Regions from separate parts of the Rhizobium sp. CC1099 genome, predicted to be linked through region 1. Evidence: riboswitches for the same ligand, from Rfam matches in the RefSeq annotation. Region 1 holds a riboswitch; the other holds the start of a gene.
The links. A riboswitch is a leader RNA that binds a small molecule or an ion and turns the genes downstream of it on or off. The one in region 1 is predicted to bind thiamine pyrophosphate.
Positions count from the first base shown of each region.

Region 1 (4,901 bases):
TCAGCGCAAGGCCGTCGGCATCATTCGTCCGGTAGCTGCCCATGCGGCTGTAGACGAGCCAGGGCAATGTGACAAAACCTTCAGAGCCGAAGAGAGCAACGGCCCCGAGATCGCCGAGCGAGAGCGCCATGGCGAACGACAAGGCGGTGAGCAGCGGCTTCTTCAAGCCCGGCCAATCGATCAATCTCAATCGAGCCGCGCGCGCAATACCCAGGCTTGCGGCCAGTTTCTGCGTCCGGCGCTGATGCACAATATAGGCCGGCTCCAGTACGCGCATGACAAAGGGAAGTGCCATGAGCATATTGATGAGAACGACGAGTACGGCTGCAAAGCGCGTCGCATCGCCGAAAGGCCGCAGTGCCATGAACCACCCGGTTGCGAGTACGATTGGAGGCACGAGCAGGACCATCGATGAAGCACCGCCCATGGCTGTGAAAAAGGACCTGTCGGTAACCCCGCGCCGCCGCTTCGATAAGATTGCATGCCGGGCACGAATCATGGCCATCGAAAGGACGATCGAGAGCAGAGCGGCCGAAAGCGAGATCGCCAAGCTCATCCCGGCTGACTGCCAGAAGATCGGCTCCTGCAGCAGCTTTATGAGATCGGCGTGCAACCCGGCGGCGATGATCGACACAAGCGGGAGGCCGAGGAAGAGCACGGCGATCAGCAAGAGCAGACTGTCGGCCAATCTGGCACATTGCCCTTTGCCATCAAGCCGCTTGATGTCTCTGCCTTCGGTCAGGCCCTCGTCTCCGGCAGGCGGAAAAAGTGCCATCGCGCCGAGGATCATCGCCGTCAGCGCGATCTGCAGGAGCGACAACGCGATTGCGCGGCCGGGGTCGAAATCGAAACGGAGCGACTGGTAGATCGCGACCTCGATCGTGGTTGCTGCCGGGCCGCCACCGAGGGTTAGCACCAACGTGAAGCTGGTGGCGCAGAGCATGAAGATCAATCCGGCTATCCCAGGAATGAGCGGGCGGATCGCCGGCCATTCAATGAAGCGGAAGACCGAGCGGGGCCGCATGCCGAGGCCGCTTGCCATCAGCCAGTATTCGGCGGGCACGCGTTCGAGACCTGCAAGCATCAGGCGGCAGGCAAGCGGCAGGTTGAAGAAGACATGGGCGAGAAGAATGCCGGTTAGCCCATAGATGCTCACCGGTTCGTCAAGCCCGATCTTCATCATAAGCGAGTTCAACAACCCCTGCCTGCCCCATATCCCGATCAAGCCGAGTGCGCCGATCAGAACCGGCAGCCCCATAGGAACCGCCATCAGGCGGATGATCCAGATGCGCCCTAGAAAATGCGGCTGGCGAGCGAGCGCGCGTGCGACCGGAATCGCGAAGACGATGGAAAGTGCGGTCGAAAGCAGCGCCTGCAGCAGCGTGAAGCGCAGCACACGCAGAATATAAGGATCGAAAAGAATGCCGACGATGGCAGCGCCGCCTCCGGCAAAAAGCAACGAGAACGCTGCAAGTCCGACAAACAACGTGACGGCGGCGAGGCTGATCGCCCCGCCGGTCAATGCACGCTGCCGTTCGGCTGCGGTCTGCAGCATCAGTTCATGCTCATCGCCGCAAGCCACTCGTCGATCCAGGCCTTGCGGCTTCTGGCGACCTCGTCGGAGCTCATCAGGAAGGTCTTGGCCGGATTGACGAGCTTGCTAAAGGCATCCGGCAGCGGCTTGGAGGTTGCGGAAACGGGCATCATCCAGTTGTTCGTCGGGATGGTATCCTGGAAGCCGGGCGTCATCATGAATTTCAGGAAGTCGCGGGCAAGATCCTTGTCCTGCGCATTCTTCAAAAGGCCCGCGACTTCGATCTGGATATAGTGGCCTTCCGAGAAGGCTGCGGCCTGGTAGCGATCGGTATTCTCAGTCACCATGTGATAGGCAGGGGATGTGGTATAAGACAGCACCATCGGCGCCTCGCCCTTGGTGAACAGGCCATAGGCCTCGGACCAGCCGGGCGTGACCGTCAGGATGCGGTTCTTGAGTTTGCCCCAGGCTTCCGGCGCCTTGTCGCCGTAAATGGATTTGACCCAGAGCAGCAGGCCGAGGCCCGGCGTCGAGGTTCGCGGATCTTCGATCACGATCTTCTGCGAAGGATCACCTTCGACCAGATCCTTCATGCTCTGAGGCGGGTCCTTGATCGTTTGCGTATCGTAGATGATCGCGAAGTGACCGTAGTCGTAGGGAACGAAGACATCGTCCACGAAGCCGCCCGGCACCTTCAGCGCGCCGACATCGACGCCACTTGCGTCGAACAGGCCGGTCTCCTTGGCTTCGGTGACGAGGTTCGTGTCGATACCGAGGACGACGTCAGCCTTGGTGGAAGCTCCCTCGAGCTTCAAGCGCGAAAGCAGGGCGACGCCATCGGCGACGCTGACGAAATTGACCGTGCAGCCGCATGTCTTCTCGAAAGCGTCCTTGACCTTCGGCCCGGGTCCCCATTCGGACGTGAAACTTTCGTAAGTGTATATGGTGAGCGTCTTTTCCGCGCCGTGCGCGGCAGACAAGCCGAGCGTCGCGGCGAAAAATGCTGCGGTCAGCGAAGAGATGATCGATGTGCGGCCGGACATGGTGCGCCTCCTCCTTGAGTTTCTTTTGAAGGGGAAAAGGGCGTTGCCGAATGTCACGCGTCTAATCCCTCCGCCGGTGTTAACCGGATCAGGTTCCGCGGGTTGGCTCGATGCCTCTCAGCCGGTATCCTTGCGGACATCCAGGCACCCCGTTAGAGCGTCGGCAGATGTATCGCCATGAAGGCTTTATGACAAGGGCGAAGCGCGCTGACCGTAGCCCCTTTCCCTTGGCCCCTGCTTTGCGCTATGGGCAATGCCATGAGCCAATCCACTTTCACGATCCTGCTCGGCGGCGAACTCGCCCTGACCGAGCGCCTGCGTTCTGCCGTTTCAGGCAGCCGCTTCATCGCCGCCGACGGCGGTATGCGGCATGCAGCAGCGCTTGGCGTGGTGCCGGAGCTTTGGGTCGGGGATTTCGACTCGACGCCGCCGGATCTGGAGGGCGCATTTCCGCATGTCCCGAAACAGCCCTACCCGGCCGCCAAGGCCGCAACGGATGGTGAAATCGCCGTGTCGGAGGCGATTGCGCGCGGCGCACGGCGACTTGTCCTTGCCGGTGCGCTCAGTGGCGAGCGCTCGGACCACGCGCTGCAGCTCCTGCTTTACGCCGTCAGCCTTGCCGAACAGGGTTTCGACATTCTGTTGACCTCCGGAACGGAGGAGGCCGTGCCGCTTCTCGCTGGTAAAATTGAGCTCGATTTGCCGAAGAACAGCCTGTTTTCGGTGTCCGGCTTCAGCGAACTTCATGGTCTTTACATCGAGAATGCCCGGTATCCGCTCATCGATTTTCATTTGCCCTTCGGCTCCTCGCGTACCATTTCCAACGTCGCGGAAGGCAAGGTTCGTTTTAGGCTCGGCAGCGGCCGGGCGATTGTCCTTGCCCGCCCTTATGATTTTTCCGGAGTCTGATTTTTGGCCCCTCCCATCCTGAAACTCGCCGATATCTTCCTAAGCTTCGGCGGAACGCCTCTCTTGGCCGGCGCGGCCCTGCAGGTCGAGCCGGGCGACAAGATCTGTCTGGTCGGCCGTAACGGGTCGGGCAAATCGACCCTTCTGAAGATTGCGGCCGGCATCGTTGAAGCGCAATCGGGCGAGGTTTTCCGCCATCCATCCTCGACGGTGCGCTATTTGGAGCAGGCTCCGGATTTCGCCGGTTTCAAGACGGTGCAGGCTTATGCGGAAGCCGGTCTTGGGCCGGGCGATGATCCTTATCGCGTGACCTACCTCCTCTCGCATCTCGGCCTTACTGGCGAAGAGGACCCGAAGAACCTCTCCGGCGGCGAAGCGCGACGCGCAGCGCTTGCCCGCGTGCTGGCGCCTGAACCGGATATTCTCCTGCTTGATGAGCCGACGAACCATCTCGACCTTCCGACCATTGAATGGCTGGAAGGCGAACTTCAGAAAAGCCGCAGCGCGCTGGTCCTGATTTCCCACGACCGCCGTTTCCTCGAAAAGGTCTCTACGGCGACCGTCTGGCTCGACCGGGGTATGTCGCGGCGGCTCGACCGTGGCTTTGCCCATTTCGAAGCCTGGCGCGATCAGGTGCTCGAGGCGGAAGAACTGGAGCAGCACAAGCTCGGCAAGGCGATCGAACGCGAGGAGCACTGGCTGCGCTATGGCGTAACCGCTCGGCGCAAGCGCAACATGCGACGCCTCGGCGAGTTGCAGACCATGCGCTCGCAGCATCGTGGCCACAAGGGGCCGCAGGGGACCGTGCAGGCTGCGGTGTCCGATGCGCAGGAATCCGGCAAGCTGGTGATCGAAGCGGAAAAGATCACCAAGACTTTCGATGACCGTCAAATTGTTGCGCCGTTCTCAATCCGCGTCCATCGCGGCGATTGCATCGGTCTGGTCGGACCAAACGGCGCGGGCAAGACGACGATTCTGAAGATGCTGACGGGACAGCTTTCGCCGGACAGTGGCACGGTGAAGCTCGGGACCAATCTCGAGATTGCAACGCTCGACCAGAAGCGCGAAGATCTCAATCTGGAGGATACGCTCGCGCACTACCTGACCGACGGGCGCGGCGAGAATCTGCTGGTGAACGGGGAGCAACGGCACGTCACCGGCTACATGAAGGAGTTCCTCTTCCAGCCGGAGCAGGCGCGCACGCCGATCAGGAACCTGTCAGGCGGTGAGCGCGCGCGGCTGATGCTGGCGCGCATCCTCGCGCGCCCGACCAACCTTCTGATCCTCGATGAACCAACCAACGACCTCGATCTCGAGACGCTGGACCTGCTGCAGGAAATCGTCGTCGGCTTCCCGGGCACGGTTATCCTCGTGAGCCACGACCGCGACTTCCTCGACCGCACGGTGACCTCGAC
Region 1 covers NZ_CP121641.1:3,717,289-3,722,189, reverse strand. The annotation lists gene thiP (thiamine/thiamine pyrophosphate ABC transporter permease ThiP) at 1-1,555, opposite strand, end outside; gene thiB (thiamine ABC transporter substrate binding subunit) at 1,555-2,577, opposite strand; TPP riboswitch at 2,626-2,739, opposite strand; gene QA644_RS18565 (thiamine diphosphokinase) at 2,836-3,486, shown strand; gene QA644_RS18560 (ABC-F family ATP-binding cassette domain-containing protein) at 3,490-4,901, shown strand, end outside.

Region 2 (4,901 bases), on a different replicon from region 1:
TTATCTCTACGTGTCGCTGACGCTGATTGCGGCGCTGGTTCTCATCCCGTTGCTGACGACGGCGCTCGGCGGTTTCAAGACGCTGGGCGACCTGCGCACCAATCCCTTTGGGCTCCCTGCAGAGTGGCAATGGTCGAATTATACCGATATCCTCTTCGGGGAGCGATACTGGCTGCAGATCTTCAATTCGCTGGTCATTGCAGCGCTCACGGTCTCTCTCACGCTGATCGTCTCGTCGATGGCCGCCTTCACCTTTGCGCATGTCCGTTTCTTCGGCTCGTCGTTCCTGCTGAACTATTTCCTGCTCGGCCTGATGTTTCCGGCAGCAACGGCGATCCTGCCGCTCTTCATCCGCATCCGCGATCTGGGTCTTCTCGATACCTATTGGGGCGTGGTGCTGCCGCAGGTCGCATTCGGCCTCGGCATGAGCATCCTGCTTTTCAGGAATTACTTCCGAAACCTCCCGGAAGAATTGTTCCAGGCGGCCTTTGTCGACGGTTGCGGCTATCTGCGCTTCTTCTGGTACATCTCGCTGCCGCTTGCGCGGCCGATCGTTGCAACCGTCAGCATCATCTCCTTCGTTGGCAGCTGGAACAGTTATATCCTGCCGCTGATCATGCTGAATTCGGAATCGAAATATCCGTGGCCGCTCGGCATCATGGTCTATCGTGGCGAGTATGGCACCGAATGGCAGCTGGTGCTCGCCTTCATCGCGCTTACCATCCTGCCGACGGTGATCGTGTTCTTCGTCGCCCAAAGGCATATCATCGCCGGTCTGACCGCTGGTGCCGTGAAGATCTAAGCAGACCTGTGCATCATGCCCAGAGCTGATGAAAATGCTGAACCGGACCGTGGCCCGAACCGACGCTGAGCGTGCCGGCTTTGGCAACGGCGGCAGCCAGGTAATCTTTGGCTGTAGCGACCGCGGCCTCGAGCGATCCGCCCTTTGCGAGTTCTGCTGCAAGCGCGCTCGAAAGTGTGCAGCCGGTGCCGTGCGTGTTCTTCGTCGGAACGCGTGGCGCTTCAAACCAGGTAATCCCGCTTTCGCTTACCAGGACGTCAGGGCTTTGCATCCCGCCAAGATGGCCGCCCTTTACGAGAACGGCAGAGGGACCAAGCGCACGCAGCTTTTCCGCTTGCCGCTCCATTGCATCTCGGGTCCCTGCGGCCGGCTCTCCGAGCAGAGCGGCGGCTTCTGGCAGATTGGGGGTAAGAAGCGTTGCGAGCGGCAAAAGCCGGGTCTTGAGAAAGTCGATGGCTTCAACATCAAGGAGGGCAGCACCTCCTTTGGCAATCATCACCGGATCGAGCACGATCGGTATGCCGCGGTGCGGCAAAAGGGCATTGGCGACAGCTTCGGCAATCGGTGCATTGGCGATCATGCCGATCTTGACCGCATCGACACGGATATCGGCGAAGACCATGCCGATCTGCTCGGCGACGAAGTCAGCGGGAACTGCATGCACGCTGGAAACGCCCTGGGTATTCTGAGCCGTCAAGGCCGTCAAAACGGCCATGCCATAGGTGCCGCGCGCCGAACAGGTTTTCAAATCGGCCTGGACGCCCGCGCCGCCCGAAGGGTCGGAGCCGGCAATGGAAAGAACGTTGCATATCATGCGCGTGCCTTTCGGATTGCGTCAGTAATGCTCGCGGCAGCCTGCCGCGGATCGGGCGTGCCACAGATAGCAGATACGACCGCGAGCCCCTTTGCCCCTGCCGCAAGCACATATTCCGCATGGGTCGCCTTGGGGCCGCCGATCGCGACCCCTGGTACGCGGCAGGCCCTCGCGCGCCTTGCCACGCCATCGATGCCGATCGGAGGCTTGTGATCCGGTTTTGTCGATGTGGCAAAGACAGGACCGATACCGGCATAGTCGACGATTGCCGGGTCGACGGCCGCGGCCATTTCCTCGGTTTCCACCGAAAGTCCAAGGATCATCGATGATCCGATCTGTTTGCGCGCGTCGCGGGCGGCCATGTCATCTTGGCCGACATGCAACCCATCCGCCTCGATCGCAATTGCAGCCTCGGCGTCGTCGTTGACGATCAGAAGGGCGCCGGTTTCGGCAAGCGCGGCTTTCAACGCTCGGCCGGTCTTGACCCGGCCTGCCGTGCCTGCCTGTTTATCGCGCAGCTGTATGATCGTTGCTCCGCCGGAAACCGCGGCGAGCGCCGTCTTGACCATGCCGATACCGGCGCACAGATCCGGGTCGAGGACAAGATAAAGGGAAAGATCGAAACGCTTCATCTCGATGTTACTCTTGCCGCAGCATCGAGTGCGGTTCCATCGAGCTGCGCAAGCGCGTCAAGGAGGCGCCATGAAAGGGAACCGGGCCTGATATTCATCGCGACGTAGTTGGTGATGCAATGCACGAGCGGCGGCGGCTCGCGCATGGCAGCGAAGAGTTGTCCGGGTGAAGTTCGTATCGGCATTTGCCCCTTTCTGGCGGGGCAAATGCGCGGGGAGCCGGACTGAATAAACAAGGCTCCGAGCGACTCCCTCCGCCAGCATTATCCGGTTCAGGTTCGAAGGGTACTTCTCAGCCCGTCTTGCAACGAACGCCCCTGTCTCTCATCGTGGTCTTCATTGCAGACAAATCTCTGGCTGTCACCCCTAAAAAAAGCATGGCTGTATTGCCTGAAGTCAGATCCCGCTACCAACATCTGCCCTTTGAGAGCCTGATGGGAGAAAGGCGGGAATAAAGACGTTTTCATGCCGCTCTTTTGTCGAACTATGGCGGCTCCTTTTTCGGCGGGCGGCGGAGTTGCAAGCTTCGATGACGGCGATGACAAGAACGAGCCCGGACGCTCAATGCTCCGATATTTGTTGGGACTCTCCGGCGCGTTCGGCCGGAATGCACACCCACTCGGGGCGACTGCGATCATGTATTGCGTAATCGTTTTCGTTAAATATTCTGGCTACATCGTCAAAATTCTCGGTAACTTCCACCACTATAAGTGGTCTTATATTCGCTAGACAGTGCGAACTACCGAGAAGCACGCGGTGTTCGGCACCCTCCACATCTATCTTCAGCAGCGCCGGACGAAGGCCCGTCTCTTCCAAGAACGTGTCAAGCTGCATCATCTCGACCGTGACGGATTCCATCAGCGCATCGCTGAACGCATTTTCTCGGGTTTGTTCAAAATTTTTATAGTTTTTGTCCAATGAATTGTTCTGTCCCGACAGGCCTTCTATCCAAAATTCCACGGGGCCATCGAGATCTCCACACGCGGCTTCAACGATTTTAATGTTCGCAAAGCGCTCTGTATTGGTTCGAAGATACGGCAAATTGTTGGGCCCAGGTTCGAAAACAATAACAGTACCGTCATCGCCAACAATCTTTGCTAAATGAACCGAAAGATAGCCGATATGGCCGCCGAGCTCGACAACGGAATCTCCGGGCTTTGCAAGTTCGGCGAGCGTCTTCATGATATGCTTCTCGCGGTGCTTCCCTTTGAACCAATATCCCCGATGTTTATAAAGGTTTAATCTTATGGGCGCATCGCGCCACCAATGATGGCGCACGATAATATCGCGCGTTCCCCAAGTGCGAAGGACATGGAGTGCAACTCGCCGCAGAGGGCGGTATCTCGCCAGACTTCGCAGCGGCATCGTACGGTCTCCGATCGAAGATGTTTGAAGGACAAGCTCTCCAAGCTTGGAAGTTACTTCACTTTTTTGCGTTTTAGAATACCTTAAACCGACGGAGGCGTTGGCGATGAGCTTAAATGACGTTACATCGGCTGATAAAATCGATGAACGCGCAAGGGGGCATGGGCAACCTGCGGTCGCGACAATTTCGCAGTCTTTGGAGTTATATGCATTTTTTGCTGCTATATTTCTATGCTCGATGAATTATTTTAGAAGTGAATATATTTATTTCACGCTTGCAGATCTGTCTTTTCTTCTTTGCTTTTCTCTCGCTGTTGCGAACGCGAATATTGTCGTCAATGTCATTGGCAAGCTGAGCACGGCCGCCTGGTGTATTGGGCTTGCCTTGCTGCTTTTGGGGTTGACTGCAAGCAGCATCGTAAGCCCAGGGCCGGAACGCGGACTCGTGGTCGTCCTGCAGTATTTCTACGCGTATTTTATTGTGCTGCTTTTGTTTGGGGGAAGGAGCTATGACGAGCTCTTAGCGGCGGCAAAGATTTATGTCTCTTCGATATTTATAATTTGTATACACGGTATCTTTCTCATTCATGTTATTGGAGAGACAAATACGCAGTTCGTCACCGGGAGCGGACGCTTTAACGGATTGATGGAAAGAGAAAATGCGTGCGCCGCCGTTATTGCGCTCGCAATTCAGGTCCTGCTTCTGCTCGTTTCCTTAAGAAAATTAAACAGGTTTCTCGCGCTTTGCGCGTTTGTAGTCATGACCTACGGTCTTCTTCTGACTGGCTCTAATACCGGGCTTATTGGCTGTGGGATCGGCGTTGCAATCTTTCTCTTGTTCAATCTTACATGGAGAACGGTTGTGCCTGCCGCCGCTCTCTGCCTCTGCATTCCACTTGTCGCGATTACACCGTTGCGCGACTATCTGCCGGACGTTTTCCAAAAACGCGTCCTTACCGCTGTCGATACAGGAGACATCAGCCAGGCGGGAACGTTTGGTCGTCGCTTTGAGCTCATACAGGAGGCGGCCGGTCAAACGGGCTCCACGCTTTTGCTCGGGATTGGAGCGGATCAGTACAGAGTAAGCAGCGCCGTACAGAAGCCCGTGCACAATATTTACTTACTTCTTTGGACGGAGGGGGGCTTCATCGCGGCCCTTGGCTTTGCCGTCATGGTGATCAGCCTCTTGGGGCCGGCGCTTGCGGCTAGTCGCATCAAGAACGGCCTTCCGTTCGCCATCTGTATCTTTGCGACAGTTGCGGCGTTTTTGGCTATGGGCAACGCAATG
Region 2 covers NZ_CP121642.1:1,047,634-1,052,534, forward strand. The annotation lists gene QA644_RS26225 (carbohydrate ABC transporter permease) at 1-802, shown strand, start outside; gene thiD (bifunctional hydroxymethylpyrimidine kinase/phosphomethylpyrimidine kinase) at 816-1,616, opposite strand; gene thiE (thiamine phosphate synthase) at 1,613-2,248, opposite strand; partial or broken gene QA644_RS26240 (hydroxyethylthiazole kinase) at 2,338-2,433, opposite strand; TPP riboswitch at 2,481-2,577, opposite strand; gene QA644_RS26245 (FkbM family methyltransferase) at 2,810-3,613, opposite strand; gene QA644_RS26250 (O-antigen ligase family protein) at 3,720-4,901, shown strand, end outside.
Region 2: it holds a riboswitch for thiamine pyrophosphate, as region 1 does, so the genes downstream of both, QA644_RS26240 (hydroxyethylthiazole kinase) here and thiB (thiamine ABC transporter substrate binding subunit) in region 1, are expected to answer to the same signal.